4 regions of the Streptomyces sp. NPDC007157 genome follow, and region 3 is predicted to be linked to each of the others. Evidence: riboswitches for the same ligand, from Rfam matches in the RefSeq annotation. Region 3 holds a riboswitch; each other region holds the start of a gene.

Region 1 (7,437 bases), on a different contig from region 3:
TGCGCCCCGCGCCCCTGAGGGGCGCTGATGCCGAGGGCGTTGACAAGGAGAGGCAATGAGTAAGGAGTTCGACCTTGGCGCCTTGCTGGCCGAGCGCGGAGCCGAGCGGTACGAGCTGCACAGCAGGTACCTCAACCACCAGCTCCCGCGCATGCTGCACACCATCGGCTTCGACAAGGTCTACGAGCGGGCCGAGGGCGCCCATTTCTGGGACGAGGACGGCAACGACTACCTGGACATGCTCGCCGGGTTCGGGGTGATGGGCCTGGGCCGCCACCACCCCGTCGTCCGCAAGGCGCTGCACGACGTCCTGGACGCGCAGCTGGCCGACCTCACCCGCTTCGACTGCCAGCCGCTGCCCGGACTGCTCGCCGAGCGGCTGCTCGCCCACAGTCCGCACCTGGACCGGGTGTTCTTCGGCAACAGCGGCACCGAGGCGGTCGAGACGGCGCTGAAGTTCGCCCGCTTCGCCACCGGCAGACCCCGCGTCCTCTACTGCGACCATGCCTTCCACGGCCTGACCACCGGCTCGCTGTCGGTCAACGGCGAGGACGGCTTCCGGGACGGCTTCGCCCCACTGCTGCCCGACACGGCCGTGCCCCTCGGTGATCTCGACGCCCTGGCACGTGAGTTGAAGAAGGGCGACGTCGCCGCCCTGATCGTCGAGCCGATCCAGGGCAAGGGCGTGCACGAGGCGCCGCCCGGCTACCTGCGCGGCGCCCAGGAGCTGCTGCACAGGCACAAGGCGCTGCTGATCGCCGACGAGGTGCAGACCGGCCTCGGCCGCACCGGCGACTTCTACGCCTATCAGCACGAGGACGGCGTCGAGCCGGACCTGGTGTGCGTGGCCAAGGCGCTGTCCGGCGGTTACGTCCCGGTGGGCGCGACCCTCGGCAAGGACTGGATCTTCAAGAAGGTCTACTCGTCCATGGACCGGGTCCTGGTCCACTCGGCGAGCTTCGGCGCCAACGCCCAGGCGATGGCGGCCGGCCTCGCCGTTCTCTCCGTCATGGAGAACGAACAGGTCGTCGCGGGCGCGCGGGTCGTGGGGGAGCGGCTCAAGTCGCGGCTCACCGAACTGATCGACAAGTACGAGCTGCTCGCCGACGTACGCGGCCGGGGCCTGATGATCGGCATCGAGTTCGGCAGGCCCAGCTCGCTCAAGCTCCGCAGCCGCTGGACCATGCTCCAGGCCGCCCGCAAGGGCCTGTTCGCGCAGATGGTCGTCGTACCGCTGCTGCAACGGCACCGGATCCTCACCCAGGTCTCCGGCGACCATCTGGAGGTCATCAAGCTCATCCCGCCGCTGATCGTCGACGAGACGGACGTGGACCGCTTCGTGGCCGCCTTCACGGACGTGATGGACGACGCGCACAGCGGCGGCGGCCTGATGTGGGACTTCGGCAAGACCCTCATCAAGCAGGCGGTGGCCAACCGCTGACACTGAGCGGGGGTCGCCTGCGGGCGGCCCCCGTTTTTTGTCTCTGAGGCAAGAAAATTGCCGCTGAGGCAATAATCCGGCTCAATAGAAGCATGAACGCCTCAGACCCGGCGCCTCCCGCCGGTCCCGGCGACGACCTGCCCGCCGTCGCCCCGCAGCTGCGCTCCCTGCGCCGCCGCGCCGGCCTCACCCTGGAGGCCGCGGCCCGGGACGCCGGGCTGTCGCCGGCTCACCTCTCCCGGCTGGAGACCGGGCAGCGGCAGCCCTCGCTGCCGATGCTGCTCTCGCTCGCCCGTGTCTACGGTACGACGGTCTCCGAGCTGCTCGGCGAGACGGTCGCCGACAAGGACGCGATCGTGCGGACCTCGGACATGGAGCCGACCGGGGCGGGCGGCTGGACGTACTGGCAGGCCGGGGCGTCCGGCCGCGGCATGCAGGCGCTGCGCGTCCGGGTGCCGTACGGCACCCAGGGCGACATCGTGCGGGTGCATCCCGGCGAGGAGTGGCTGTACGTCCTGCACGGGAGGCTCCGGCTGCGCCTCGGTGACACCACCCATGTCCTCGCGCCCGGCGACAGTGCCCACTTCGACTCGCTCACCCCGCACCGCCTCGCCGCCGAGGACCACGACGGGGTCGAGCTGCTGTTCGTCCACACCCTGCTGCAGAGTCCCCTGGCCGCGCTGTGCCTGGGGCCGATCACCGGAGAGCTGCCATGAGCAACATCGAGGAGAAGTTCCCCCGGGCCCTGTGGGTCCGGCTGATCATCTACATCGCCGTCGGGCACGTCTTCGCCGCGTTCCTCTATCTGCTGTTCGCCGTCGGCGGCAAGGGCTGAGCGCTCCCGTCTCCGCCCGGCCGCCCGGCCTCAGTCGAGGAGGCGCCCGCGCAGCCGCTCGCGGGTCTCCGGGGTGAGCTTCAGGCCCTGCTCCAGGTACGTGTCGACGTCACCCCACGTCTCCTCGATGCTCTCGAAGGCCGCCGTCAGATACTCCGCGCGGGCCTCGAAGAGCGGGCTCAGCAGCTCCATCACCTCGGGGCCGTACGCGCTGTCACCGCCGCCGCTGCGCCGCACCTTGTAGCGGCGGTGCTTGGCGTTGGACTCCAGGTAGTCGGCGAGGATCGCGTCCCGCTCCACGCCCACCGCCAGGAGCGTCACGGCTATGGAGACGCCCGCCCGGTCCTTGCCGGCCGCGCAGTGCATCAGCGCCGGGACGCTGTCCTCGGCGAGACCGTGCAGCACGCGCGAGTGCTCGTCGGTGCGTTCCCTGACGATCGTGCGGTACGAGCTGACCATCCGGTTCGCGGCCTTGCCGTCGCCCAGGAGGCCGCGCAGCTGCTCGATGTCGCCCTCGCGGACCATCGTCCAGAACTCGGCGCCGTGTGCCGGGTCGGTCAGCGGCAGGTTCACGTTCCGCACGCCGGGCAGCTCGACGTCCGGGCCCTCCAGCTTCTGGTCGGCCGCGTTGCGGAAGTCGAAGATCGTGTGCAGGCCGAGGGAGGCGAGGAACTCCGCGTCCTGCTCCGTCGCGTGCGCCAGATGCCCGCTGCGGAACAGCACACCGTGCCGGACCCGGCGCCCGTCCGCGGTCGGCAGGCCGCCCACGTCGCGGAAGTTGCGCACACCGGCCAGCTCGGGCTCGGTCGACGGGACCTGCTGCGTCACGGGGGCTCCTCCCGGTCGGCCCCGTCGGCGCTGCTCGTCGACGGGCACTGGATCGACCATACGACATCGGTTTCCACGGGCAATGAGTTGTCCACAGGCGTTGCCACCGGGCCCTGCGCCCTTGATGATGTTGGTGCTTGAGCGGATCTGTTGGCACCTGTGTGAGGTTTCTCGTGGTGGACATCGCCGAAAACGGTCGTACCTGGCTCCTGTCGGGCCCGGGCAGCAGCTACGCGCTGCACCTCACGGAGGACGACGAACTGCTCCACCTCCACTGGGGCCCGAAGATCGGGCTCGCCGACGCCGAGGAGCTCAGCACCCGGGCGCTGCCCGGCTACTGGGCGTTCGAGTCCCCGCTGGACGGCCGTGAGGAGTACCCAGTCGAGGGCGGTCCCCGTTTCGTCCGCCCCGCGCTGTCCGTGCGCACCGAGGAGCGCCGCGGCACCGAGTGGACCTTCGAGTCGTACGAGACGGACGGCGGCGCCGGGGAGACCGCGGACGGTGCGGGGCTCCGCCTGCGTTTCCGGGACGACGGGATCCTCATCACCCTGCACTACCGGATGCGCGGCGACGTCGTCGAGCGCTGGGTGACCGTCGACAACCAGGGAGACGCGCGCCTGGAGCTGCTGCGTGCCGACCCCGCCGCCTGGACGCTCCCGGACCGCGAGGGCTGGCGGCTCTCCCAGCTGCACGGCCGCTGGGCCGCCGAGTCCCGCCTCACCAGCGCGCCGCTCACCTACGGCGAGAAGGTCATCGGCAGCCGCCGCGGCCACACCAGCCACCAGCACCTGCCCTGGGTCGCCCTCGACACCGACGCCACCGAGGAGCGCGGCGAGGTCTGGGGCTGCGCCCTCGGCTGGTCCGGCTCCTGGCGGATCGCCGTCGCCCAACTCCCCGACGCGCGCGTGCAGATCACCGGTGGGGCCGGCTACGACGACTCGGGCCTGCTGATGCTGGCCGCGGGCGAGTCGTACACCAGCCCGGTCTTCGCGGGCCTGTGGACCGACGGCGGCTTCGGCGGGGCCAGCCGGGCCTGGCACGCCTACCAGCGGGCGTACGTCATCCCCGACGCCGACCGGGACCGGCCGGTGCTGTTCAACTCCTGGGAGGCCACCACCTTCGACATCTCCGAGGAGCAGCAGGCCACCCTCGCCCGCCGGGCCGCCGCGATCGGCGTCGAGCTGTTCGTGGTCGACGACGGCTGGTTCGGTGCCCGCACCAGCGACCGCGCGGGCCTCGGCGACTGGACGCCCAACCCGGACCGCTTCCCCAAGGGCCTCAAGCCCCTCGCTGAATACGTGCACGCTCTCGGCATGCAGTTCGGCATCTGGGTCGAGCCCGAGATGGTCAACGCGGACAGCGACCTGTACCGCGCGCACCCCGACTGGGTGCAGTACCAGAAGGGGCGAAAGCGGACGGAACTCCGAAATCAGCTCGTCCTCAACCTCGCCCGCGAGGACGTCCAGGAGTACCTCTGGGAGCAGCTCGACACCCTGCTGTCCAGCGCCCCGATCGACTACGTCAAGTGGGACTTCAACCGCTGCTTCACCGACGCGGGCTGGCCCGGTGAGCCCTACCCGCAGCGCCTGTGGGTCGACCATGTCCGCGGGCTGTACGCCCTGCTCGACCGGATCCGGGCGGCCCACCCGAACGTCGCCATCGAGTCCTGCTCCGGCGGTGGCGGCCGGATCGACCTCGGCATCATGAGCCGTACCGACGAGGTGTGGACCTCCGACAACACCGACCCGCTGGACCGGCTCGCCATCCAGCACGGCTTCAGCCAGATCCACCCGGCCCGGGTGATGTCCGCCTGGGTCACCGACAGCCCGAACCACCAGCTCAACGGCCGGGTCAGCAGTTTGCGTTTCCGCTTCGTCAGCTCCATGGCCGGGGCGCTCGGCGTCGGCGGCGACCTCTCGCAGTGGACCGAGGAGGAGCTGGCCGAGGCCGGCCGCTGGGTGGAGCTCTACAAGGACATCCGGCCCCTGGTGCAGCGCGGCGACCAGTTCCGGCTGCGGCCGCCGACCGGCGGGCTCAGCGCGGTCCAGTACACGCTCGGCGACGAGACCGTGGTCCTCGCCTGGCTCCAGGCGCAGAGCTACGGCGAGCCGATGCCGGCCCTGCGGCTGCGCGGACTCGACCCGACCGCATCGTACGAATGCCGCGAAACGGGCGAAGTGCATCGAGGTGCCGTTCTGCTGCACCACGGGCTGCGTACGGAGCTGTGCGGCGACCTGGATGCGACGGTTCTCCGGCTACGTCGCATCTGAGCCTTCTGTCCGAATTGGTGTCTTCATTGCAACTCGGTCTGGAATAAGGGGACGTGGTGTGACGTGCGTGAGGAGCGTCATATTCGTGACCGTCCGTCGCGCGTCATGTTCACGTAATTCCCGTGCTTTTCAAGGTGATTAGAAAAGCACGTAAGGCTGGAATTCACGGAGGGTGACCGGTTATTCCCGTAACGGATCAAGCGAAACTCGGACAGACGGAACCTACCCCTTGTTTACGTGCGTCCTACTCGCTTACGTTCGCCACGCATCCGGACGGAACGCCGAATCCTGCCGCCGCCCGGAGTCCCCACACACACTCACCCGTGCTCGGCAGGAGCGGGGGACCCACCAGGTATGACCGCCTGTTCCGGTTCCCGGGGCGGCTAGGGGTGTAGCCACGTCTTCCCGCGTGGCCGGGCAGCTCCAGCCCGAACCCGACAGCTCACCTCGTAGGCGCCGGAGAGGAATGCGTCATGCCCGCGAAGGGTAAGCACCGCCGCCCCAAGTCCCAGCGTTTCACCCGCTCGATGGCCGTCGCCGGAACCGGTGGCGCCGCGCTGGCTCTGCCGCTCATGGGGGCCACCGGCGCCCACGCGGCCACCTCGCAGTCCGTCTCCGAAAAGACCACGCAGTCGCTTCCGGCCGTCGAGAAGACCGCCGTGCGAAAGGCCGCCGCTCAGAAGACCGCCGTCCAGGATTCCGGCACCGGGAATTCCACGCACCGCGTCTACACGGTGGTGCCCGGCGACTATCTCTCGAAGATCGCCCGCGACCACCACGTCGACGGCGGCTGGCCCCGGCTCTACGCCGACAACCGGCAGGCGGTCGGCGACAACCCCTCGCTGATCCACCCCGGTCTCAAGCTCACGCTCGGCGGCCGCCACGCCGCGACGACGGACACCCCGAGCTCGGACTCCCGGTCCGGGACGCGGTCCCACGCGCGGCCCGACTCGCGGTCCTCCGCCCCCTCCTCGTCGTCGTCCTCGAACGCGGCCTCCTCCTCGGACACGTCGACGACGACCGCCTCCGGTTTCAACCTTCCTGTCACCGGTGGAGCCATCGGCACCGGCTACCACGTGGCCGGCAGCATGTGGTCCAGCGGCTACCACACCGGCGTCGACTTCGTCGTCCCGACCGGCACCCCGGTCAAGGCCGTCGGCACGGGCACGGTCGTCACGGCCGGCTGGGGCGGCGCCTACGGCAACCAGGTCGTCATCAGGCTCGCCGACGGCTACTACGCGCAGTACGGCCACCTCTCCGCGCTCTCCGTCTCGGTCGGCCAGACCGTGACCGCGGGCCAGCAGGTCGGTCTCTCCGGCGCCACCGGCAACGTGACCGGCCCGCACCTCCACTTCGAGATCCGGACCAGCCCCGACTACGGCTCCGACATCGACCCGGTCGGCTACCTCCGCTCCAAGGGCGTCACCGTCGGCTGATCCGGAACCCCCACTGATCTGACACGCACTCCGTAGGCCGGACCCCCGATCCCCGGGTCCGGCCTTCGGGGGATCGACCCTTCAACGCCCCTGTCCAGAGGGTTATTCCTGGCTTGGTCGAGTATTTAGGCGTGTCTTATCTCACCGTTCGTCAACCCCTTATTACGGTCGCGTAGGTCACAGTCGAAGGTGAATCATGGTCCGATGTGGCAGACGATTCGAAGAGTGACAAGGCATCAGTGATCGGGTCGTACGTGGCGGTGGGGGACAGCTTCACCGAGGGCGTGGGCGACCCCGGCCCCGACGGGGCCTTCGTCGGCTGGGCGGACCGGTTCGCGGTTCTGCTGTCGGACCGGCAGCCCGAGGGCGACTTCGAGTACACCAACCTCGCGGTGCGCGGGAAGCTGCTCGACCAGATCGTGGCGGACCAGGTGCCGCAGGCCCTGGAACTCGCCCCGGACCTGGTCTCCTTCGCCGCGGGCGGCAACGACATCATCCGCCCCGGCACCGACCCCGACGAGGTGGCCGAGCGGTTCGAGCGGGCCGTGGCCCAACTGACCGAGGCCGTCGGCACGGTTCTGGTGACCACCGGGTTCGACACCCGGGGCGTGCCCGTCCTCAAGCATC
Region 2 (7,437 bases), on a different contig from region 3:
ATATGACAGTCCGTCAACACAGACTCACCGGACCAAAACCCGTCCGGTCCTGTCGTAGCCCTCGATTACAGTGACCGGCCGGGGACGCCGAAGGGGAGGCAACGGGTGGGGACCCTGGGGAGAAGAGCCGTACCGCTCGCGCTGCTCGCGGGGCTGCTGACGGGGTGCGGGGTGTCGGCGCGCGCGACCGACGTCACGGACTCGGGGCAGGCGTCCAGCGGGGCGGCCCAGAGCGGGGGCACGGTCGGCGCCGCCGGTTCGGCCTGCGCGCTGCCGGTCACGTTCGACATCGCCCGCGGCTGGCGGGCGGACGCCGTCGACGGCCTGGCCGCGGACGCCTCGAACGGCACGGACGGCGACCTGGCCCAGAGCCTGCTGCGTCAGGGTCCGGTGACCCTGGCCTGCGAGATCGACGCCAAGCCCGCCGGGGCCATCGGCTTTCTGCGGGTGTCGACCGGAAAGCCGGGCAGCGGTGACGCCGGCGCGGTGCTGCGGGCCTTCGTGGCCGCCGAGAAGGGCACCGGCAAGGCCAGGTACCGGACCTTCACGTCCGGCGGGCTCACCGGGGTACGGGGCGACTACGTCTACACGAGCGAGCTGCTGGACGAGACCAAGAGGGAGTCCGCGCTGGCCGTGGTCACGCCCCGCGGACCCGTCGTCCTGCACCTGGGCGGGCTCGACAGCGCGGAGCACGACGAGATGCTCCCCGCGTTCGAACTCGCCCTGCGGACGCTGCGCTCCGCCTGACCCCGGGCACAGGGGTCAGGCGGAGCCGCGTCGACTCCGTCAGGCCGAGGCCGGACGGAGTCGCGTCGCACGCGTCAGGACGACCGCCACCGGGTGCGCCACAGCAGCACGAACCCGGCGGCCAGCAGCACTCCGCCGAAGAGGGCCGGCCACAGGTGGGCGCCGGTCTCGGCGAGATCGCCCTGGACGGCCTGCGGCTCGGTCTGGGGTGCGGTGGACGGCGCCTCCTGGCCCGCCGGGGCGGCGCCGGCCGTGGTCGCCGTGCCGGTCGGGGTCTCGGTCGCGGGCCGCTCGGTCGGCCGGCTGATGACACCGCCCCCCGTGCCCGACGACTTCTTGGGCGAAGCGCTCGTGTAGACCTGCGGCAGACCGGTGTCGCCGGCGGCGGTCTTCGTGGCGGACGGCTCGGCCGGGGGCTCGGAGGGCTGGGCACTCTCGGTCTCGGCCGGCGGGTCTGCCGGGGTCGCCGTGTCGCTCGGCTCGGTGACCGGGCTCGCCGACTCGGACGGCGGGTTCTCCGGGCTCGCCGACTCCGACGGGTCGGGGTCGGCGCTCTGCGACGGCGGCTGCTCGTCGGCCCCGGCCCCGCAGGTGCGGCCGGAGTTGATGCAGCCGACCATCTTCCGCATCAGGCTCTCGTCGAAGACGTTGATGAAGTCACCGTGGTCGGTCACCGGCTTGTGCAGCTGCTCGGGGAACGAGTCCACCGCGAACAGTGGAACCGTACGGCCGCCGTCCTGGAGGCTCGGTGCGTCGACGTCGTAGACGATGCGCTGCACCAGCTGCGGAATCGCCTGGAACCCGGCCGGGCAACTGCCGTCGGCCGCGGCGAACGCCACATGGGTGCGGTGGTTGGCGCTGTCGATGTTCCGGCCGTCCCAGCAGCTCTGGAACCTGAAGGTGCGCACGACGTCACTGCCCGAGGGGCAGAGCGGGTACTTGTCCTTGAGCTGCCGGTCCTCGAAACCGGTGCAGCTCCAGGAGGCGTTGGCGTTGGCCGGGCCGTTGACGAAGGCCTTGGCGTCGCCGGTGATGATGCGCAGCAGCCGGGGCATCTCGGTGACCTTGGAGGTCGGGTTGCCCTCGAAGGTGAGCGTGACCTTCTTCGCCGTCACGATCTGTCCGGCGTTGCCCTCGGTACCGCCGCCCGGCTTGTCGGCGTCCCGCTCCTGCTTGCCGTTCTGCAGCCGCAGCACGGGCCAGTAGTACGTGGACTTGTCGCCCTGGTCGGCACAGCTCGTGTCGGCGTTCGCGAGGTCGTCGTCGCTGGCGAAGGCGTTGTTGGACTGGTTGCCGATGTAGTCGTGGAAGTGGTGGGCGCCGTTGGAGACTCCGGGCGCCACGATCACGTTGTCCGAGTTGAACAGGCCGTTCGCGTTGACGCCGCAGCTGGAGGCGAAGGTGCCGGTGGAGCCGTCGGGCCGCTCGGCCGGGGTCGTGACATTGGGCTGGACGGTGGTGATGTCGGCGTAGTCGGCGGCGACGGGGCCGTTGCCGCCCTGGCCGCCGATGCCCGCGCCGGCACTTGCACTGGCACTGGCACTGGCGCTCTGGCTCGGTGTGGCGCCGTCCTGCGGCGACGCCGACTGCCCGGCGCCCTGGTCCGAGGAGCGCAGGGTGCAGGCGGCGAGATCGTCGAGGCCCTGCGGGCGGTCGCCCTCGCGGCCGATGGCGTCGGCGATGCGCTGAAGGGACTCCGACCGCTTCTCCTTCAGCGGATCGAGGATCGTCTGGTCGGCGAGGCCGGGGTTCTGCTGGATCGCCGCGGCCGACTCCTTGAGCTGCTGGTAGGCGGCCACGATCTGCTGGTCCAGCTGGGCGAGTTCACCGTCGACGTCCTCCCGGGCCGCGTCGGGCACGTCCGTCAGCCGGCTGCCGACGTCGGGGCAGTAGACGGTGGGCGCGGACAACACCTGAGCGGTGGCGGTCTGCCCGGACTGGTCCGATTCGGTGGCCGAGGCGTAGACGTTCACCGCGACCAGTGTTCCGCCGCCGAGCATCAGGGCGACCGCTGCGAAGGTCGCGCGTTGTGCGCCGGTCGGGCGTCTGCGCCTGTTGGGTCTCAAGGTCGTTCCCCTGCATGTCGTGGTCGGCCGGGCATGGAAATCCCCCGCCCTATACGCGGCGCGGCGCCACCGTGTTCAACGACCCCACGAATTCACGGTGACCTCACAGGAAGCAGCCCCTCGGGCCGCCGCCGGTCCAGCTCCGACGGGCGTACGACGGCGATCGCCACGCCGGCGAAATACCGTCCCGCGACGGCCGGTTGTCGAACGCTACGACGAACATCACAATTACGTATCGGACATTACGCACTTCAACCTTCACACGAGTGACACAAGTTGGCTAAGTTGACGGGCAAGCCGTTCGGCTCCCCCCGGCGAATCCCGTCGGGCCGCGCGGCCTCCGCCTAATCCGGTGCCCAACGGGGCGATCCGGAGCCGGGGACCCAACCGAACCACTGGGGTGAATCGGCCGACTGCCCTGAGGGGCAAGGGCCGTAGGGCATGCCTTCCGGATCGACCCGCCCGAACCCGACAGCTAACTCGGTAGGCGGAGCACGGAAGGAGCACGACCCCCATGGCGTCCGAGAGCCGTGACGAGGTTCGACAGCGGATCGACAGCCTCTACGACCAGGCAGAGAACGCCACCGGGAACTACAACGCCACACGTGCGATGAACGGGGGCTCGCGGTCCCGCGGTGTCCCGCTGTTCAAGCGGCCCCGGCGCGACGACCCGGGCCTCGACAACATCGCCAAGGAGTGGTTCGACAGCGCACGCTCGCGGCTGGGACCGAGTGTCCCGGCGGCCCTGCCCGCCGACCGGCTGCCCGCCCGCCCCGGCCCGCGACGGCCCGTCAGCGCGATGGCGGCCGACCTGCTCGGCCAGTTGGAGGGCTCCGACCCGTCCCGGCCGGAACTGACCGCGGGGCCGTCCGCGAACAGCGACATCGAGGTCGTCCGCGAACTGACGGAGCGCCCGAAGCTGGAACTGACGGCCGGGTCCCCCGCGGCACTGCCCCCGGGACCGTCGAGCGCGGCCAAGGCGCTGCCCGCGGCCGCGCCGCGGCGGGCCACACCGGGCACGTCCAAGACCAAGAGCCAGCTGAAGATCGCCAAGGCGCGCGAGGTGCTGTCGCAGCGCACCGGACAGCGTGCGATCGCGGCGCTCGAACCGGCCGCGCCCGCCCCGGCTCCGCAGGCGGCCCCGGCCGCCCAGACCTCCTGGCCCACGCCCGAGGCCCAGGTCCCGGCGCAGCAGTGGCCGGCTCCCGCCGGTATGCCCGGCCAGTACGGCGACACCGGCTCCTTCCGGACCGACGCCCTGACCGGTACCGGCGCCTTCCCGGCGGTGACCGTGACGGAGACGGGCGCCATCCCGGTGGTGCCCGCGACGGACACCGGCGCCTTCCGGGTCATGTCCCCGGGCGCCGCCCAGCCCATGTCCCCGGCGGACACGGGCGGCTTCCGCATCATGACTCCGGGCGCCGCCCAGCCCATGTCCCCGGCGGACACGGGCGGCTTCCCGGCCGTGCCCCCCATGGACGCGGGTGCGATGCCCGCCGCGAGCCCGGGCGACACCGGTTCCTTCCGGGTCATGACCCCGGGCGCCACGGGCACGTTCCCGATGCCGGCCGACACGGGTGCGTTCCCGACCGCGACGCCCACGAACACGGGGGCGTTCCCGACCGCCGCCCCCACGAACGCGGGCGCCTTCCCCACCGCCGCGCCCACGAACATGGGCGCCTTCCCGACCTCCGCCCCCACCGACACGGGGGCCTTCGCCACCGGCGCGCCCGCCATGCCGGCCGCGGCGGTCCCGGGCACGATGGGCACCGGTTCCTTCCCGGGCATGGCGCCGGACGCGACCGCCGCCTACCTCGGCGCACCCCCGGCCGCCGCGGAGACCGCTTATCCCACCGCCGCGTACGCCATGCCGACCGCCGCGATGCCGACCGCCGCGTACGCCATGCCGACCGCCGCCACACCGTCGGCCGCCGCGTACGCCATGCCGACCGCCGCCACACCGTCGGCCGCCCTGCCGTGGGCCGACTACGGCACCGGCGCCTTCCCCGCGGCGCCCGCCGCCGACCTGGGCGCCTACGCCGCCGGAATGCAGCCCGCTGCCGCCGCCTACGCCACCGCACCGGCCACGACCGCGCTCGATGGACCGATGCCCACGGCGGTGATACCCACCGCGGTGACGGACCCGCCGTGGGCGATGATGGCCTCCCCCGCCGTGCTGACCTCGCCTCCCATGGCGACGGCCACCGCCGCCCCGGCCCCGCTCCCCACCGCGCCTGTCCCCACCACCCCCGTCCCGACGGCGCCCCCGGTGGTCACCACCCCCGTCCCGACGGCGCCCCCGGCCGCCTACCCGACCGCACCCGTCCCCACCGCACCCCCGGTCGCCTACCCCGCGGCGGCCGTCACCGACACCGGCTCCTTCCTCGTGCCCGGTGCCGCGGCCGAGCCCGGCAAGGCCATGAAGGCGCTGGCGTTCGCCCGGGCACAGATCGGGCGGCCCTGTGTCTGGGGCGCGACCGGGCCGGAGTCGTACGACTGCTCCAGCCTCACCCAGGCCGCCTGGCGCGCCGCCGGCGTGTCGCTGCCGCGCAGCGCGCCGGACCAGACGTTCGCCGGCACCCCGCTGACGCTGGCCGCCATCGAGCCCGGTGACCTGGTCTTCTTCTTCGACAACGACAGCCACGTCGGGGTCTACGCGGGCAACGGCATGATGGTCCACGCGCCGAGCCCGGGGGCGTCCATCCGCGAGGAGTCGATCTACACCGCCGGGGAGTCGGCGATCCACCGGGTGGTTCGCCCGGCCTGAACCCCGGCCGTCGGGTTCGTCGGGGTCAGACCCTCCGTCGCCGCGTGCGCCAGCTCTCGTGGTGGTCCAGGAGGGTCTCCTCGACGGGCCGGTAGGTGAGGCCCAGGTCCTGGACGCCCCGGCTGTTGTCGACGCGGAAGCGGATGCCGAGGTGCTTGCGTATGTAGTCCTGGGTGAGGCCGAAGGAGGGGCCGAGGATCCGTACCGGCCAGTGCGGGAGCGCGGTGCGCGGCAGACGCGGATCCCGGGGACGGCGGGTGCGGATGATCCGGGACATCTCGTGGAAGGACGTCATCGTCTCGTTGGCCACGATGTAACGGCCGCTCGCCGCCGGGTTCTCCGCCGCCGCGATGTGCGCGTCGGCCACGTCGCGGACGTCCGCGGTGGTGAAGCTGAAGTCCGGGGCGCCGTAGCAGAAGTAGCCCTTGAACAGCTCGTCCAGCAGGAACAGGCTGCCGGACTCGGAGGCGGGCGTGAGCGAGGGGCCCAGTATCAGGCCGGGGTTGACGGAGACCATGCGCCAGCGGTCCTGGGCGGCCTCGGCGTCCCAGGCGGCGCGCTCGGCGACCGTCTTGGCGTAGTGGTAGGGGTTGCCGGCCACCGTGCTGGTGGTGTTGAAGTACTTCTCCGTCAGGATCCCGCCGGCCATCTCACGGACGTCGGAGTAGTCGCCGAAGATCGCACCGACGGTGGAGGTGAAGACCAGGGTCGCCACGTCCGGGGCGCGGTCCACGCTCGCGAGCACGTTGCGGGTGCCCAGCAACGCCGGGTCCACCACGTCCCGGCGGCCGTCCCTGATCCGCTCCGGCATCAGGAACGGCGAGGCCACGTGGAAGACGGTCGCACAGCCGCGGAACGCCTCGTCGAAGGAACCGTCCTTGAGCAGGTCCGCCTCGAACAGGGCGAGCCGGCCGGGGAAGGCCTCCTGGAGCTCCCACAGGGGCCGGACCTTGGCCGCGTCACAGGCGCTGCGGACGGTCGCGTGCACCCGGTAGCCCCGCTGCAGCAGCCTGCGCACCAGATGGCTGCCGACGAATCCGCTGCCGCCGGTGACCGCGACGGTCGTCTCCCCGCGTGCGTCCACGCTCTCACCCCTCGCCCTCCGGTCACCGTGCCTCGGTGCGCCGCAGAGGACAGGTTGGTGCATGCCCGGGGCGGCCGCCAAGCACCGGGACGGGAGCTGTATCGTCTCCTGGCCATAAGCGGGACCCGACAGAAGTCATAAGTTCGTCTTATGAGGTCATAGACCGGACCCGCGTACTAACTTAGGACTGCCTTAGTTTAGGCTTCCCGTTCGAGATCGAATGTCCTCACTCGAAGGGAACCTGATCATGCCGCGCCCCCTGCGGGTAGCCATCGTCGGAGCCGGCCCCGCCGGGATCTACGCCGCCGACGCCCTGCTCAAGTCCGAGGTGGCCGCCGAGCCCGGCGTGTCCATCGACCTCTTCGAGCGGATGCCCGCCCCGTTCGGCCTGATCCGTTACGGCGTCGCCCCCGACCACCCCCGCATCAAGGGCATCATCACGGCCCTGCACCAGGTGCTCGACAAGCCGCAGATCAGGCTCTTCGGCAATGTGGACTACCCGACCGACATCAGCCTCGACGACCTGCGCTCCTTCTACGACGCGGTGATCTTCTCGACCGGCGCGACGGCCGACCGCGAGCTGCGCATACCCGGCATCGAGCTGGACGGCTCCTACGGCGCGGCCGACTTCGTCTCCTGGTACGACGGCCACCCGGACGTGCCGCGCACCTGGCCGCTGGAGGCCGAGAAGGTCGCCGTCCTCGGCGTCGGCAACGTGGCCCTGGACGTGGCCCGCATCCTCGCCAAGACCGCCGACGAGCTGCTGCCGACCG
Region 3 (7,437 bases):
GCGGCGGGCCATCGCTGCCGGCTCCTTGCTCATGCGTGAACGGGATCTGACGCTGACCATTGTGGACCGCGGCACCGACAACCCGGGCCAGGCCCCGGTCTCCGCGGCCCGCCCCGGTGCCTCGGAGGCGTTCGGGAGCGAGTCGGACGCAGGCTACGCGATCCGCTGTGGGCGTACGTGGTGCGGGAACTTCGCCGGGTCCGGGCACGCTTGCATACAGTGGCAGGACCGGCAGGAAAACCGCGGTTCGAGACCGCTTCCGCGAGTGAGTGACGCGAGTGAAGGGACGTACATGCCCATGGGTCACACGACCACGGCCGAGACAGGCTCCGGAGGCCTGACAGCGACCGAGCACCGCTTGGCCAACGGTCTGCGCGTGGTGCTCTCCGAGGACCACCTGACCCCGGTCGCGGCGGTCTGCCTCTGGTACGACGTCGGCTCCCGGCACGAAGTCAAGGGACGTACCGGCCTGGCTCACCTTTTCGAGCACTTGATGTTCCAGGGCTCCGCCCAGGTGACGGGCAACGGCCACTTCGAGCTCGTCCAGGGCGCCGGCGGCTCGCTCAACGGCACCACCAGCTTCGAGCGCACCAACTACTTCGAGACCATGCCCGCCCACCAGCTGGAGCTCGCCCTCTGGCTGGAGGCCGACCGCATGGGCTCCCTGCTCGCCGCCCTGGACGACGAGTCCATGGAGAACCAGCGGGACGTCGTCAAGAACGAGCGCCGCCAGCGCTACGACAACGTCCCCTACGGCACCGCCTTCGAGAAGCTGACCGCGCTCGCCTACCCGGAGGGCCACCCCTACCACCACACGCCGATCGGCTCGATGGCGGACCTGGACGCGGCCACCCTGGAGGACGCCCGGGCGTTCTTCCGTACCTACTACGCGCCCAACAACGCGGTTCTGTCGATCGTCGGCGACATCGACCCCCAGCAGACCCTCGCCTGGGTCGAGAAGTACTTCGGCTCCATCCAGGCACACGACGGCAAGCCCGCCCCGCGCGACGGCTCGCTGCCCGACATCATGGGCGAGCAGCTGCGCGAGGTCGTCGTGGAGGAGGTGCCCGCGCGCGCGTTGATGGCCGCCTACCGGCTCCCGGAGGACGGCACGCGCGCGTCCGACGCGGCCGACCTGGCCCTCACCGTCCTCGGCGGCGGCGAGTCCTCCCGCCTCTACAACCGCCTCGTACGGCGCGACCGTACGGCCGTTGCCGCCGGCTTCGGCCTGCTGCGCCTGGCCGGCGCGCCCTCCCTTGGCTGGCTGGACGTGAAGACCTCCGGTGACGTCGAGGTACCGGTCATCGAGACCGCCATCGACGAGGAGCTCGCCCGGTTCGCCGAGGAGGGCCCCACGCCCGAGGAGATGGAGCGCGCCCAGGCCCAGTTGGAGCGCGAGTGGCTGGACCGGCTGGGGACCGTCGCGGGCCGCGCGGACGAACTGTGCCGGTTCGCCGTCCTGTTCGGTGACCCGCAGCTCGCCCTGACCGCCGTCCAGCGCGTCCTCGCGGTGTCCCCGGAAGAGGTCCAGGAGGTCGCCAAGGCCCGCCTGCGGCCGGACAACCGCGCGGTGCTCGTCTACGAGCCCAAGTCCCCGGAGGCGGTCGCGGACGCCGACGTACCCGAGGACCCCGAGGCCGAGGCCACGGTCGAGGCCGCCACCGCCGAGCACGACGAGGAGACGGCCAAGTGACCGAGCTCGCCACCATGGACTTCCACCCGCAGCCCCAGCCGGGCGACGCCCGGCCCTGGGCCTTCCCGGCCCCCGAGCGCGGCACCCTGGACAACGGGCTCACCGTGCTGCGCTGCCACCGCCCCGGCCAGCAGGTGGTCGCCGTCGAGGTGCTCCTGGACGCGCCCCTGGACGCCGAGCCGGCCGGCCTGGACGGCGTCGCCACGATCATGGCGCGCGCCTTCTCCGAGGGCACCGACAAGCACTCCGCCGAGGAGTACGCCGCCGAGCTGGAGCGGGCCGGCGCCACCCTGGACGCCCACGCCGACCACCCCGGTGTCCGGCTCAGCCTGGAGGTCCCGGCCTCCCGCCTGGCCAAGGGACTCGGGCTGCTCTCCGACGCGCTCAGGGCACCCGCCTTCGCCGACAGCGAGGTCGAGCGGCTGGTCCGCAACCGCCTCGACGAGATCCCGCACGAGCTGGCCAACCCCAGCCGCCGGGCCGCCAAGCAGCTCTACAAGGAGCTCTTCCCGTCGACCGCGCGGATGTCCCGACCGCGCCAGGGCACCGAGGACACCGTCGAGAAGATCGACGCGGCCGCCGTACGCGCGTTCTACGACCGGCATGTCCGCCCTGCCACCGCCACCGCGGTCGTCGTCGGCGACCTGACCGGCATCGACCTGGACGAACTGCTCGGCGAGACCCTGGGCGCCTGGCGCGGCTCCACCGCCCAGCCCCGGCCGGTGCCCCCGGTCTCCGCCGACGACACCGGCCGTGTCGTCATCGTGGACCGCCCCGGAGCCGTCCAGACGCAGCTGCTCATCGGCCGCGTCGGCGCCGACCGGCACGACCGCGTCTGGCCCGCCCAGGTGCTCGGCACCTACTGCCTGGGCGGCACCCTCACCTCCCGTCTGGACCGCGTCCTGCGCGAGGAGAAGGGCTACACCTACGGCGTCCGCGCCTTCGGGCAGGTCCTGCGGTCCGCCCCCGACGGCAGCGGCGCCGCGATGCTCGCCATCAGCGGCTCCGTGGACACCCCGAACACCAGCCCGGCCCTCCAGGACCTGTGGACGGTGCTGCGCACCCTCGCCTCCGGGGGCCTCACGGACGCCGAGCGCGACGTCGCCGTGCAGAACCTGGTGGGCGTGGCGCCGCTCAAGTACGAGACGGCGGCGGCCGTCGCCGGCACCCTGGCCGACCAGGTCGAGCAGTATCTGCCCGACGACTTCCAGGCCACGCTCTACCGGCAACTGGCCGCCACCGGCACCGTGGAGGCCACCGCGGCCGTCGTGAACGCCTTCCCGGTCGACCACCTGGTGACCGTCCTCGTCGGCGACGCGGCGCAGATCAAGGAGCCGGTCGAGGCCCTCGGCATCGGCGAAGTGACGGTCGTCGCCGCGGAGTAACGCGACGAGCGGCACGCGCGCGTGAGGCGGCCCTGGTGACTGTCAGGTCACCAGGGCCGCCGAATGTCCGAATTGGGGCGGAGGTTGCCTGTCTGCCCTGTGGGATGCGCGACAAAAGCCGTGATCCGTTTGAGCATCGCGAGGACGTCCTCGTAGGTTCTTCCGGACTGTCCGTCAGGCAGTGCGCCGCGCCCGCGGCACCGGACAGTCATCGCCGAGTCCCCGTACGGCGCGAGCCAGGGGAGCCGGGGACCCATGCGTCCCTGGGGTGAATCGGGCGCCCGCGCGAGCCGCGAGGGGGCCCGTAGGAGACCTTCCTGCTCCGAACCCGTCAGCTAACCCGGTAGGCGAGAGGGAAGGAAAGGACCAGCCTCTACATGGCGTTCATGTGCGCCCCCGGGAAGCATCGTCGCCCCGGCCGGGTGAAGCGCACCACCGCGCAGGCCGCCGGCATCGCGGCCCTCACCACCACGGGTGTCATCGGCACCGTCTCGGCCGCCCCGGCGCTCGCCGCGGAGAACTCCGTCGAGCAGACCGGCCTCACCCCGGTGATCACGGTCAGCGACTCGGTCGCCGACCAGATCGACGCCCAGGCCGCCGCGCAGACGGCCGCCGCCGAGCGCAAGGCGGCCGAGGAGGCCGCGCGCAAGAAGGCCGCGGAGAAGGCCAAGAAGGAGCGCGAGGCCGCGGCGCGCGCCGCGCGGGCGGCCGAGCGCAAGCGCCTCAACGCCTTCGTCGCGCCCATCTCCGACTCGTACGTCTCCACCGGGTACAAGACCGGCGGCTCCCTGTGGTCCTCCGGCGCCCACACCGGCATCGACTTCCACGCCGCCACCGGCACGGTGGTGCACGCGGTCGGCACCGGCACGGTGGTCTCCACCGGCTGGGGCGGGTCCTACGGCAACCAGATCGTCATCAAGATGGCCGACGGCATGTACACCCAGTACGGTCACCTCTCGTCGATCGGCGTCTCGGTGGGCCAGAAGGTCACCCCGGGCCTGCAGATCGGCCTCTCCGGCGCGACCGGCAACGTGACCGGCCCCCACCTCCACTTCGAGGCCCGCACGACCCCGGAGTACGGCTCGGACGTCGACCCGGTCGCCTATCTCCGCAAGCACGGCGTGCACGTCTGACCCGAGCACGGGGACGAACATGTGACGTCGCATGGCGAGAGCCCAGAAGCCCCGGCCCCCGAGCCGGGGCTTTCGTCGTTTTCGTGACCCCGGTGTCCAAAAAATATGCATGGATTCAGGGCCGCCTTCGGAAATTCCCGCTCATTGCAATAGAGTCACGGAACGGACGCCACTCGGCGGCGTTTCACGGGGATTAAGGCGGAGGTCGGACATGCGTATTCCGGCGCACTCGGTATGCACAGCGATCCGGGACGACATCGTCGCGGGTGTCTACGAGCGCGGCAGCCGGCTCACCGAGGAACTCCTGGCCCGTCGCTACGGCGTCTCGCGCGTCCCCGTCCGCGAGGCCCTGCGCACCCTGGAGGCCGAGGGCTTCGTGGTGACGCGCCGGCACGCGGGCGCGTGCGTCGCGGAACCGACCGAGCAGGAGGCCGCCGACCTGCTGGAGATGCGCCTGCTCCTGGAGCCGCTCGGCGCCTCCCGGGCCGCCCAGCGCCGTACCGAGGCCCACCTCAAGGTGCTGCGCGGACTGGTCAGGCTGGGCCAGGAACGGGCCCGCCGGGGCGGCAGTGAGGACCTGCGCTCCCTGGGCGGCTGGTTCCACGAGACACTCGCCCAGGCCACCGGCAGCCACGCCCTGACCTCGACACTGACCCAGCTGCGGCACAAGATCGCCTGGATGTACGCCGTGGACGCGCCCGCCAACCCCGTGGAGTCCTGGGCCGAGCACGGCGCCATCGTGGACGCGGTGACGCGCGGCGACAGCGAGCGCGCGCGGGCGATCACCGCGCTGCACACCGAGCGATCCGCGGTCTCCCACCGGCTGCGCTTTTCCGGCGGCACGGACCGGGCCAACGGTGTGAGGACTTCGCAACATCCCGTAAACATGTCGGGCCTGCGGCATTAACACGGGCGCCGTATACAAAGAGGTGTTATTCGGTGGAGCAGTATTTCCGTTGCCCTCTGTCGGCCTCTACTGCCCTTATTTCGTGCGCGCCCGGAATTTCCGATGGCGCGCCTTCGGTGCGCCCGGTGCGGAATTAACTATGCCCGGTGCAAAGGCCCGCCCCCGATAAAAGGCGGCCGTGCATGAAGACCGGCTCCGGGTGGCGCCATGGCGGATCTCCGGATGACGTCACGGCGGGAACGGCGAGGCCGCGCCGCCCCCGGAGGGGTGGCGCGGCCTCGGTCGTGCGGGCGCTGTGGCGCTCAGACGGTCTCGGGGAGCTCCTCGAGACCCTCGGCGACCAGCTTGGCCAGGCGGTCGAGGGCGGCGTCCGCGCCCTCGGCGTCGGAGGCGAGGACGAGCTCCTCGCCGCCCTGGGCGCCCAGGCCCAGGACAGCCAGCATGGAGGCCGCGTTGACGGGGTCGCCCCCGGCCTTGGCGATCGTCACCGGGACGCCTGTGGCCGTGGCGGCTCGGACGAAGATGGAAGCGGGGCGGGCGTGGAGGCCCTCGGCCCAGCCGACGTTGACGCGGCGCTCAGCCATGTGATGCTGCCCTTCGGTGTTCAGGGTTGTCTAGACCAGTTTCCCATATCGTGAAGCATGCCCGGAGCGGACGTAAGTCCCTCCGGGTGTGTCGTCGGACCGCGGCCTCGGTCCGACTCCCGTCCTCCACAGACTGCCTCGCGCCACTGTCGGACGCGAGCCGTACTCTGGGGCCCATGCAGACCCCGGCGGACCGACAGGACGGGCACGCGTACCCCTCCCACTGGGAGGCGGACGTGGTGCTGCGCGACGGTGGTACCGCGCGCGTCCGGCCCATCACCGTTGATGACGCCGACCGCCTGGTCAGCTTCTACGAGCAGGTCTCGGACGAGTCGAAGTACTACCGCTTCTTCGCGCCCTACCCCAGGCTCTCCGCCAAGGACGTCCACCGCTTCACGCACCACGACTTTGTGGACAGGGTGGGACTCGCGGCCACCATCGGCGGCGAGTTCATCGCAACCGTACGCTATGACCGCATTGGCGCCGACGGTATGCCCGCCTCCGCGCCCGCCGACGAGGCCGAGGTCGCCTTCCTCGTCCAGGACGCCCACCAGGGCCGGGGCGTCGCCTCCGCCCTCCTGGAGCACATCGCGGCCGTCGCGCGGGAGCGCGGCATCCGCCGGTTCGCCGCCGAGGTGCTGCCCGCCAACAGCAAGATGATCAAGGTGTTCACGGACGCCGGCTACACCCAGCAGCGCAGCTTCGAGGACGGCGTGGTCCGTCTGGAGTTCGACCTGGAGCCCACCGACCGCTCGGTCGCCGTCCAGCGCGCACGGGAACAGCGGGCGGAGGCCCGTTCGGTACGACGGCTCCTGACCCCCGGTTCGGTGGCCGTGATCGGCGTCGGCCGGGTGCCCGGCGGTGTCGGCCGCGGCGTCCTCGGCAACCTCCGGGACGCCGGCTTCACCGGCCGTCTGCACGCGGTGAACCAGGCCTTCCCCGAGGACCTCAAGGAGGTCGACGGGGTGCCCGCGCACCGCTCTGTGCGCGACATCGACGGGCCGGTCGACCTCGCCGTGGTCGCCGTACCCGCCGAGCAGGTCCCGGACGCCGTCACCGACTGCGGCGAACACGGCGTCCAGGGGCTCGTCGTCCTGTCCGCCGGATACGCGGAGAGCGGCCCGGACGGCCGCGAACGCCAGCGCGAACTCGTCCGGCACGCGCGCACGTACGGCATGCGGATCATCGGGCCGAACGCCTTCGGGATCATCAACACCGCCGACGGCGTACGGCTGAACGCCTCCCTCGCGCCCGAGATGCCCCGCCCCGGCCGGATCGGCCTCTTCGCCCAGTCCGGTGCCATCGGGATCGCCCTGCTGTCCCGGCTGCACCGGCGCGGCGGCGGCGTCACCGGCACCACGGGTGTGTCGACCTTCGTGTCGTCCGGCAACCGCGCCGACGTCTCCGGCAACGACGTCCTCCAGTACTGGTACGACGACGCCGAGACCGATGTCGTCCTCATGTACCTGGAGTCCATCGGCAACCCGCGCAAGTTCACCCGGCTCTCGCGGCGTACGGCGGCGGCGAAGCCGCTGGTCGTGGTGCAGAGTGCCGGTTCGGCGCCGCAGGGGCACGCGGTACGGGCCACGCGGCTGCCGCACTCCACGGTGTCCGCGCTGCTCCGGCAGGCCGGGGTGATCCGCGTCGACACGATCACGGAGCTGGTCGACGCGGGGCTGCTGCTCGCCCGGCAGCCGCTGCCGGCCGGGCCCCGGGTGGCGATCCTCGGGAACTC
Region 4 (7,437 bases), on a different contig from region 3:
CGCTCGCCCTGCTGCGCCGCCGGGGACGGCGGGGACGGGCCGGCGCCGACTTCGTGGTGCGGGAGCGGGAGCTGCTGACGGAACTGTGGAGCCGACGCGAGCTGGTCCGCCCCGCCCTGGGCTACGCGGCCCGCACGGCCGCACCGAAAAGCTGGCCGGTATCCCCGCCGCCGGCGTACGGGGCCCCGGGATGGCACGCGGCTGCGGTGCCGTATCCGTCCTACAACCCGTACCGGAGCTAGTGCAGGCCCCCGGTACCCCAGGGCCCCGGAGGGCTCGGCACCGCCGGAAGAGGCCGCGCGCGGTTGCCGCGGGAAGCCGCGGAAGCCGCGCGGGCCGAGCGCGGGCGCCGCGGGAAACCGCGGAAGGAAAGTGAGCGTCAGGCGGAAGCCGCCGTCAGCTGTGTCAGTTCCTGCTCCGTCAGCTCCAGGTCCGCCACCCCCAGCAGCGCCGGGAGCTGTGCCACCGCGCGGGCCGAGGCGATGGGGGCCGTGACGGTGGGCTGGGCCGCCAGCCAGGCCAGGGCGACCGTGGGGACCGGGGCGGAGTGGGCCTCGGCGATCTCGTCGAGGGCCGTCAGCACCTTCTGGCCCCGCTCGGTCTCCAGGTACTGGGCGGCGCGGCCCGCGCGGGGGCTGTCGACCGTCGTGCCGGGGCGGTACTTGCCGGTGAGGAAGCCGGCGGCCAGGGAGAAGTACGGGACCGCCGCGAGGCCGGTGCGGGAGGCCAGCTCTTGGAGGGGGCCCTCGTAGGTGTCGCGGGAGACCAGGTTGTAGTGGGGCTGGAGGGCGACGTACCGGGCGAGACCCTCGCGGTCGGAGAAGTCCAGGGACTCCTGGAGCCGCTCGGCGGTGATGTTGGACGCGGCGATGTGCCGGACCTTGCCCGCCCGCACCAGTTCGTCCAGCGCGCCGATGATCTCCTCGACCGGGATCTCGGGCTTGTCGAAGTGCGTGTAGTACAGGTCGATGTAGTCGGTGCCCAGGCGGCGCAGGGACGCGTCGGCGGCGGCCTTGATGTTGGCGCCCGACAGACCCGGGTAGTCGGGGTGCTGGCTGACCTTCGTCGCGATCACGACGTCCTCGCGGTTGCCGCGCGCCTCGACCCACTTGCCGATGACGGTCTCGGACTCGCCGCCCTTGTGGCCCTCGATCCAGGCCGAGTACGAGTCGGCCGTGTCCACGAAGTTGCCGCCCGCCGCCGTGTACGCGTCCAGGACGGCGAAGGAGGCGGCCTCGTCGGCGGTCCAGCCGAAGACGTTGCCGCCGAGGCAGAGCGGGAAGACCTCCAGGTCGGAGGCGCCGAGCTTGCGGAGAGAGCGGGAAGCGGGAGAAACGGAAGAAGGGGTCATGCCTCAGTTCAACATCGGCCGCCTGCGGACCGATGCCGCCGCAACGCGAAGTTCTCGTAAAAGCGGAAGGCCCTGGCCGGCCTCCGGGTACACCGAACCGGCAGCCCTGACGTCGGGGGGTTGTCGTCAGGGCCGCCGGGGATCAGTGGGGTCCGTCAGGGGTTGAGGCCCTTGCCGTGCAGCCAGGTCATCGGGTCGATGCCGGTGGCCTGGCCGTTCGGGTGGACCTCCAGGTGGAGGTGCGGGCCGGTGACGTTGCCGGTGGCGCCCACCCGGCCGATGACGTCACCGGTGGCGACCTTCTGGCCGACCTTGACGCCGATCGAGGACTGGTGGCAGAACCACAGCTCGGTGCCGTCGTCCAGGGTGATGATCGTGCGGTAGCCGTACGAGCCGGCCCAGCCGGCCTCCGTGACGGTGCCGCTGTGCACGGCCTTGATCAGCGTGCCGGTGGGCGCCGCGAAGTCGAGGCCGGTGTGGTAGCCGGAGGCCCACATGGAGCCGGCCTGCCCGAAGGTGCCGGTGATCGTGTAAGAGACGACCGGCAGCGTGTACTGCTTGGCCAGCGCGGCGAGCCGCTTCTGCTCGGCCCGCGCCTTCTCGGTGGCCTGCGCCTGCTCCTTGGCGTCGGCAGCCTTGGCGGCCGCCGCCTTCTCCGCCTTGGCCTCCGCGTCGGAGACCGCCTTGTCGGCGGCGGCCACGGCCTTGGCGGTGGCCTTGACGTCGAGCTGGGTCTGCTGCTGCTCGGCCTGGGCGATGATCCGGCTGCGCAGCGCCTCACCGGCGTCGGAGGAGGAGTCCGCGTCGGTGGCGGTGGTCGTCTTGGTGACGCTGCTGAGGGCGGTCTGGGTGGCGTGGTGGCCGCCACCCTCGCCGAGCAGGGAGTCGACGGAGGACGGCAGGTCGGGCAGCGAGATGGAGACCGGCGGCTTGCCGGTGTTGGCGCTGGCCATGCCGCCCGCGCCGACGGCGGCGATGACGCCGACGCCGAGGACCGTGGAGCTGCGGGCGAGCCCGCCGCCGCGCTGCTTGGCGACCCGGTGCCGGCCGCGTACCGGGGCGAGGGACTCCTCGGTGGGGTTCCACTCCTCCCAGGGGCCCTCGTCGGTGCGGTAGCCGCCGTAGCCGTAGGTCTCGGGTTGACGCTGGCTGGGCACGAACGGGGCTGTCGGGGCAGGCCGGTTGGACGCCACGCGGGCGCGCTCCTTTCCTTCCGCCGCCTACCGGGTTAGCTGACGGGTTCGGAGCGGGAAGGTCTCCTACGCGCGTATACCGGCCGATTTCTGCCGACGGCAGCCGTGCGATTCACCCCAAGGTGGTGGTTCCCCGGTTCCCTTGCGGGATTCGGCGCGTGCGCACGGAGCCGTCGCGGGTGACGGCTGGGACGACCGCGCTGCGTTATCGAACGTTAATAGACCCAGCTATCAGATTCCAAGCTGTTCGCCTTGATCATTATGCTTTCAAAGCGTGGACTTACCTGCCACGAACGACCAAAAACGGTCGAGTTGACCATGCGTTCTGTTCGGCTCAGGAGTCACACGCGTTTTGATGGTGACTCAGACGTTATGCGGAGGGCGGCCATCCGTGCACTGTGGGTGACAATCCCCAGTACGGCCCGGTGACCGCGCTCAGAGCCGCCGTACGGCGAGCAGCGCCATGTCGTCCGTCATGCCGCCGCCGGTGTGCCGGCGCACCTCGGCCGCGAGCCGGGCCAGCAGCGGGCCGGGGGCGGTGACGACCCGGCCGGTCAGCCGCCGCTCGAGGTCGTAGAACCGGCCGTGCGCGTCCCGCGCCTCGGAGAGCCCGTCGGTGTGCAGCAGCAGCGTGGCCCCACTCGGGAACGCGTGCTCGGCGGCCCGGTCCGGCCAGACCCCCAACTCGCCCAGCCCCAGCGGCAGCGCGGCCTCGGGCACTCCTACCGGGCTCACCCTGCCGTCGCCGTACAAGAGCAGGGGCGGCGGATGGCCGCGGTTGACGACCCGGACCGTGCCGTCGCCGTGCGGGAGTTCGGCGAGCACCGCGGTGGTGAATCCCTCGAACGCGTCGACGCCGCCGCGCCGGACACCCTCGCGGGCCAGCGCCCGCTCCAGCCGCCCCGCCACCGCCTCCAGCGTGGCCTCCTGCTCGGCGGCCTCCCGGAACGCGCCGATCACCACGGCTACGGCGGCGACCGCGCCCATGCCCTTGCCGCGGACGTCGCCGACGACCAGCCGCACGCCGTACGGGGTGTCCTGGACGGCGTACAGGTCGCCGCCGATGAAGGCGTCCTCCTGGGCCGCCTCGTAGCGGGCGGCGATCTCGAGGCCACCGATCCGCTCGGGGGGCTCGGGCAGCACCGCCCGCTGGGAGGCCTCCGCGATCTGGCGGGCGGAGGCGAGGCGCTGGTCACCGAGGCGGACGATCCGGTTGATGCCGGCGGCGAGGACGGCGACGGTGGCCACCGTCGCCATCTCGGTGACACCGTCCACGCCGGGCAGCAAGCCGAAGCGGGCGTGCACGGCGTAGGCGACGAGGAAGGACACGACGCCGGTCAGGACGGTGGTGCGGAGGGAGGAGAGGGGCGCGGCGATCAGCGGGGCGGCCGTGAAGAAGGGGATCGCGGTGAAGGCGGGCGGGGTGCGGACGTCATAGAAGACGCCGGCCGCGATCAGCAGGGCGGGCAGGAAGCGGGCCAGGGTGCGGACGGCTGCGGACACGTCCTCCTGCGCCTCTCCAGAACCCACGCTACGACTCCCCATATGTCTCATATGCCCAATATGCGCCCGTCCAGATTTGCGGCTGTGAGCGAGCAGGGGCGAGTGGTGTGGACCGGGCGGATGAGTACGGACGGGTGTGATGAGGGACACGTGGAGAACCACGTGCAGGAACACGTCCGACATACGTCCCGGTATACGACTCAGGGCCGGAATCCTTGTTCGGATTCCGGCCCTGGCCTTCAGTAGCGGGGACAGGATTTGAACCTGCGACCTCTGGGTTATGAGCCCAGCGAGCTACCGAGCTGCTCCACCCCGCGTCGGTGAAACCAGCATACGCCATTTGAAGAGCGTGAGTCACACGGGTTGCGGGGAGGTCAGCTCAGCAGGTGCGCGTTCGGGGTTTTCGCCAGCTCCTCGTAGGCGCCCAGCACCAGCACCGCCATCCCCGCCTCCCGCAGCATCCCCGTCCCGTCGGCCGCCTCGACGAAGGTGTCCGGCTCGCGCCACGCCGTCACCACCCGCCGCACCCCGGCCCGGAGGATCAGCTCGGCGCAGGGGTGCGGCCGGGAGGCGCGGTGGGTGCAGGGTTCGAGGCTGGTGTAGACCGTGGCCGTGGCCAGCCGGGGGTCGGCCGGGGAGATCTTGGCCAGGGCCGCCTCCTCCGCGTGGACGACCGGGTCGCCGGCCTCCCGGGAGTGGCCACGGGCCAGTTCCGTGCCGTCGGCCGCGACCACCACCGCGCCGACGCTGAAGGCGGTCCGGGAGGGCGGGCAGTCGGCCGCCAGCTCGCAGGCGAGCCGCAGCCAGTGCCGGTCCGCGGCGGACGCCACCGCACCCGCGCCGGGGGCGGTGGGTTCGTACCGCGTCAGGACGACGTCCCCGATCCGGCGGCTCTCCAGGAGCCGCAGCCGCCCGGCCTGGTACCCGCCCGGCCCGAACAGCCGCGGCGCCTTCGGGTCGCCGACGAAGAGCGGGGCCAGGACCAACTGGAGTTCGTCGGCCAGGCCCTGCTGGAGGAGCTGGGTGTGGACGGTGCCGCCGCCCTCGACCATCAGGCGCCCGACCGACCGCGCCTCGTGCAGGTCCCTCAGCAGCGCGGGCCAGTCGAGGGCGGCGCCGAGGGAGACGACGTCCGCGGCGATACCGAGGCCGCGGATCCGCGTCGCGCCCAGGTCCGTCGTGTACACGACCTTCGCGCCGCCGGTGTGCCAGAACTTCGCGTCCGGGTCGAGGTCGCCGGTCGCGGTGACCGTGACCTTGAGGGGGTACTCGGACCTGCCCGCGGCGGTCCGGGCCGCGCGCCGTCCGGGATCGTTGACCAGCAGCCGCGGGTTGTCCGCGCGGATGGTGCCGGCGCCGATCAGGATCGCGTCGACGGAGGCCCGCACCTCGTCGACGCGGTCGAAGTCGGCCGGGGACGAGAGCAGCAGGCGGTCGGGGCCGGTGTCGTCGAGATAGCCGTCGAGGGAGACGGCGGCGGACAGCAGGACGTAGGGGTACGGCATCGGACGTGCTCACTCCCGAGGGCGACGGGCAGGCTTGGTTAAACTTTGAAACAAACCTACACTGGCTGTATGACGACTCGCTGGCTGACGCCGAAGGAGCAGAGCGCCTGGCGCGCCTACATCTCGGCGACACACCTCCTGGACGATGCGATGGACCGGCAGCTCCAGCAGGACGCTGGCATGCCGCATCTGTACTACGGCATCCTCGTCAGTCTCTCCGAGGCGCCGGAGCGCAAGCTGCGCATGACCGACCTCGCCGAGAAGTCGAAGATCACCCGGAGTCGGCTGACGTACGCGGTGACCCGGCTGGAGAAGGACGGGCTGATCCGGCGCGAGGACTGCAAGTGGGACAAGCGGAGCAGCTTCGCAGCCCTGACCGACGAGGGCATGGCGGTGCTGGAGCGCGCGGCGCCGGGCCATGTGGAGACCGTACGGGCGGCGGTGTTCGACCATCTCTCCCCGGAGCAGGTGGACCAGCTGGAGGAGATCAGCTCGGCGATCGCACGGGCGCTGGAGGGTGACGCGTCGACCCCGCGGCCGACCTCCGACGAGGTTCCCTGGCGGCGGCGGTCGTCGCCCTGTTCCGGCCCCTCGTAAGGCCTCGGCCTGCCGGCAGGTCTCGCGGTGGGGCCTCGTGGATATTCCCGTAAAACCCTGTTGCTTCAAATTTAAAACATGGGTAGGGTTCCAGCGGTGGATCTGCTTCAAATCTGAAGCAGAGGCCGCTAACGTCCTGCACCCGGACACAGGAGAACCCGATGCCCGACTTCCCCGCCGCCACCCAGCGCGCCCGCGTCCGGGTACCGCTGCGCTTCACCGACGGCTACAGCGTCAACGCCGAACTCGTCACGTTCCATGGCCTCACCGACGGCCAGGAACACGTGGCCGTCGTCCTCGGCGACCCCGCGCCCGGCACCCTCCCGCTGGTCCGGCTGCACTCCGAGTGCCTGACCGGCGACGTCTTCGGCTCGGCCCGCTGCGACTGCGGACCCCAGCTGCGCGAGGCCGTCGAGCGCATCGCGGAGCGCGGTGGCGTGCTGCTGTACCTGCGCCAGGAGGGGCGCGGCATCGGCCTCTACAACAAGCTCGACGCCTACGCCCTCCAGGACCAGGGCCTCGACACCTACGAGGCGAACGCCGCCCTCGGCCTCCCCGAGGACGGCCGCGACTACACCGCCGCCGCCCAGATGCTGGCCGCCCTCGGCGTCACCGACCTCGACCTGCTCTCCAACAACCCCGACAAGGCGGAGCAGTTGCGGGGCCTCGGCGTCACCGTCCGGGACCGCGTCCCGACCGGTGTCTTCCGCACCGCGCACAACGTCCGCTACCTGCGCGCGAAGGTCCTGCACACCCAGCACACGCTCCCGCTCGCCGAGCTGACGGAACTCAACGCGGGCTGAGTGGGAAGGCGGGACGACCGGCCGACGCCTGACGGAACGACCGGCCGTCGCCTGGCGGAACGGCCGAACCGTCACGGAGCGCGGCCATCGCGTTCGCCCCGCGCCGGATTGATCAGGCGAGCCAGTCGGTGTAGCGGGTGGGGGCGAGATGGGCGTCCTTGTCGGTGAGGACGTCGCCCTTGACCACGGCGAACAGGCCGGCGGTGGGGTCGGTGACGACGGTGCGGTTGTCGCCCTTGCGGGACAAGGTGAACCGGCCCAGCTCGTCCAGGGTGAAGACGTCGGGTCCGGCGATGTCACGGATGCCGTTGAGCGGGGCGCCCGTGGCGACCTCCGCCACCGCCGCGGCCACGTCCGCGGCGGCGATGGGCTGGATGGGCGTGGCGGGCAGCCGGACGGTGTCGGCGTCGGAGCCCCAGGAGATGACGTCGTCCATGAACTCCATGAACTGCGTCGCCCGGACGATCGAGTAGGGGACCGGTCCG

What was found. Region 3 has a riboswitch for cyclic di-AMP ahead of ABZ642_RS26065 (M23 family metallopeptidase). Riboswitches for the same ligand answer to the same signal wherever they lie in the genome.
Region 1: linked by a shared signal. The riboswitch ahead of ABZ642_RS37445 (peptidoglycan DD-metalloendopeptidase family protein) and the one ahead of ABZ642_RS26065 (M23 family metallopeptidase) in region 3 are both predicted to bind cyclic di-AMP.
Region 2: linked by a shared signal. The riboswitch ahead of ABZ642_RS07460 (NlpC/P60 family protein) and the one ahead of ABZ642_RS26065 (M23 family metallopeptidase) in region 3 are both predicted to bind cyclic di-AMP.
Region 4: linked by a shared signal. The riboswitch ahead of ABZ642_RS12330 (M23 family metallopeptidase) and the one ahead of ABZ642_RS26065 (M23 family metallopeptidase) in region 3 are both predicted to bind cyclic di-AMP.

Annotation. Positions count from the first base shown of each region.
Region 1 covers NZ_JBEYFE010000028.1:102,230-109,666, forward strand. Annotated here, with positions in the region: gene dxs (1-deoxy-D-xylulose-5-phosphate synthase) at 1-59, shown strand, start outside; gene ABZ642_RS37420 (aspartate aminotransferase family protein) at 56-1,441, shown strand; gene ABZ642_RS37425 (XRE family transcriptional regulator) at 1,534-2,157, shown strand; gene ABZ642_RS37430 (DUF6126 family protein) at 2,154-2,276, shown strand; gene ABZ642_RS37435 (tyrosine-protein phosphatase) at 2,307-3,104, opposite strand; gene ABZ642_RS37440 (alpha-galactosidase) at 3,278-5,374, shown strand; cyclic di-AMP (ydaO/yuaA leader) riboswitch at 5,683-5,843, shown strand; gene ABZ642_RS37445 (peptidoglycan DD-metalloendopeptidase family protein) at 5,848-6,810, shown strand; gene ABZ642_RS37450 (SGNH/GDSL hydrolase family protein) at 7,050-7,437, shown strand, end outside.
Region 2 covers NZ_JBEYFE010000003.1:422,402-429,838, forward strand. Annotated here, with positions in the region: gene ABZ642_RS07450 (lipoprotein) at 106-747, shown strand; gene ABZ642_RS07455 (DUF1996 domain-containing protein) at 822-2,747, opposite strand; cyclic di-AMP (ydaO/yuaA leader) riboswitch at 3,145-3,319, shown strand; gene ABZ642_RS07460 (NlpC/P60 family protein) at 3,328-5,580, shown strand; gene ABZ642_RS07465 (NAD-dependent epimerase/dehydratase family protein) at 5,606-6,664, opposite strand; gene ABZ642_RS07470 (FAD-dependent oxidoreductase) at 6,912-7,437, shown strand, end outside.
Region 3 covers NZ_JBEYFE010000015.1:46,058-53,494, forward strand. Annotated here, with positions in the region: gene ABZ642_RS26050 (DNA topoisomerase IV subunit A) at 1-12, opposite strand, end outside; gene ABZ642_RS26055 (pitrilysin family protein) at 293-1,693, shown strand; gene ABZ642_RS26060 (pitrilysin family protein) at 1,690-3,078, shown strand; cyclic di-AMP (ydaO/yuaA leader) riboswitch at 3,281-3,443, shown strand; gene ABZ642_RS26065 (M23 family metallopeptidase) at 3,456-4,211, shown strand; gene ABZ642_RS26070 (GntR family transcriptional regulator) at 4,423-5,118, shown strand; gene ABZ642_RS26075 (HPr family phosphocarrier protein) at 5,421-5,702, opposite strand; gene ABZ642_RS26080 (GNAT family N-acetyltransferase) at 5,879-7,437, shown strand, end outside.
Region 4 covers NZ_JBEYFE010000005.1:458,643-466,079, reverse strand. Annotated here, with positions in the region: gene ABZ642_RS12340 (PrsW family intramembrane metalloprotease) at 1-242, shown strand, start outside; gene ABZ642_RS12335 (aldo/keto reductase) at 380-1,351, opposite strand; gene ABZ642_RS12330 (M23 family metallopeptidase) at 1,507-2,544, opposite strand; cyclic di-AMP (ydaO/yuaA leader) riboswitch at 2,554-2,711, opposite strand; gene ABZ642_RS12325 (PP2C family protein-serine/threonine phosphatase) at 2,980-4,074, opposite strand; tRNA gene ABZ642_RS12320 (tRNA-Met) at 4,291-4,364, opposite strand; gene ABZ642_RS12315 (dihydrofolate reductase family protein) at 4,422-5,552, opposite strand; gene ABZ642_RS12310 (MarR family transcriptional regulator) at 5,622-6,149, shown strand; gene ribA (GTP cyclohydrolase II) at 6,311-6,952, shown strand; gene ABZ642_RS12300 (NAD(P)H-binding protein) at 7,065-7,437, opposite strand, start outside.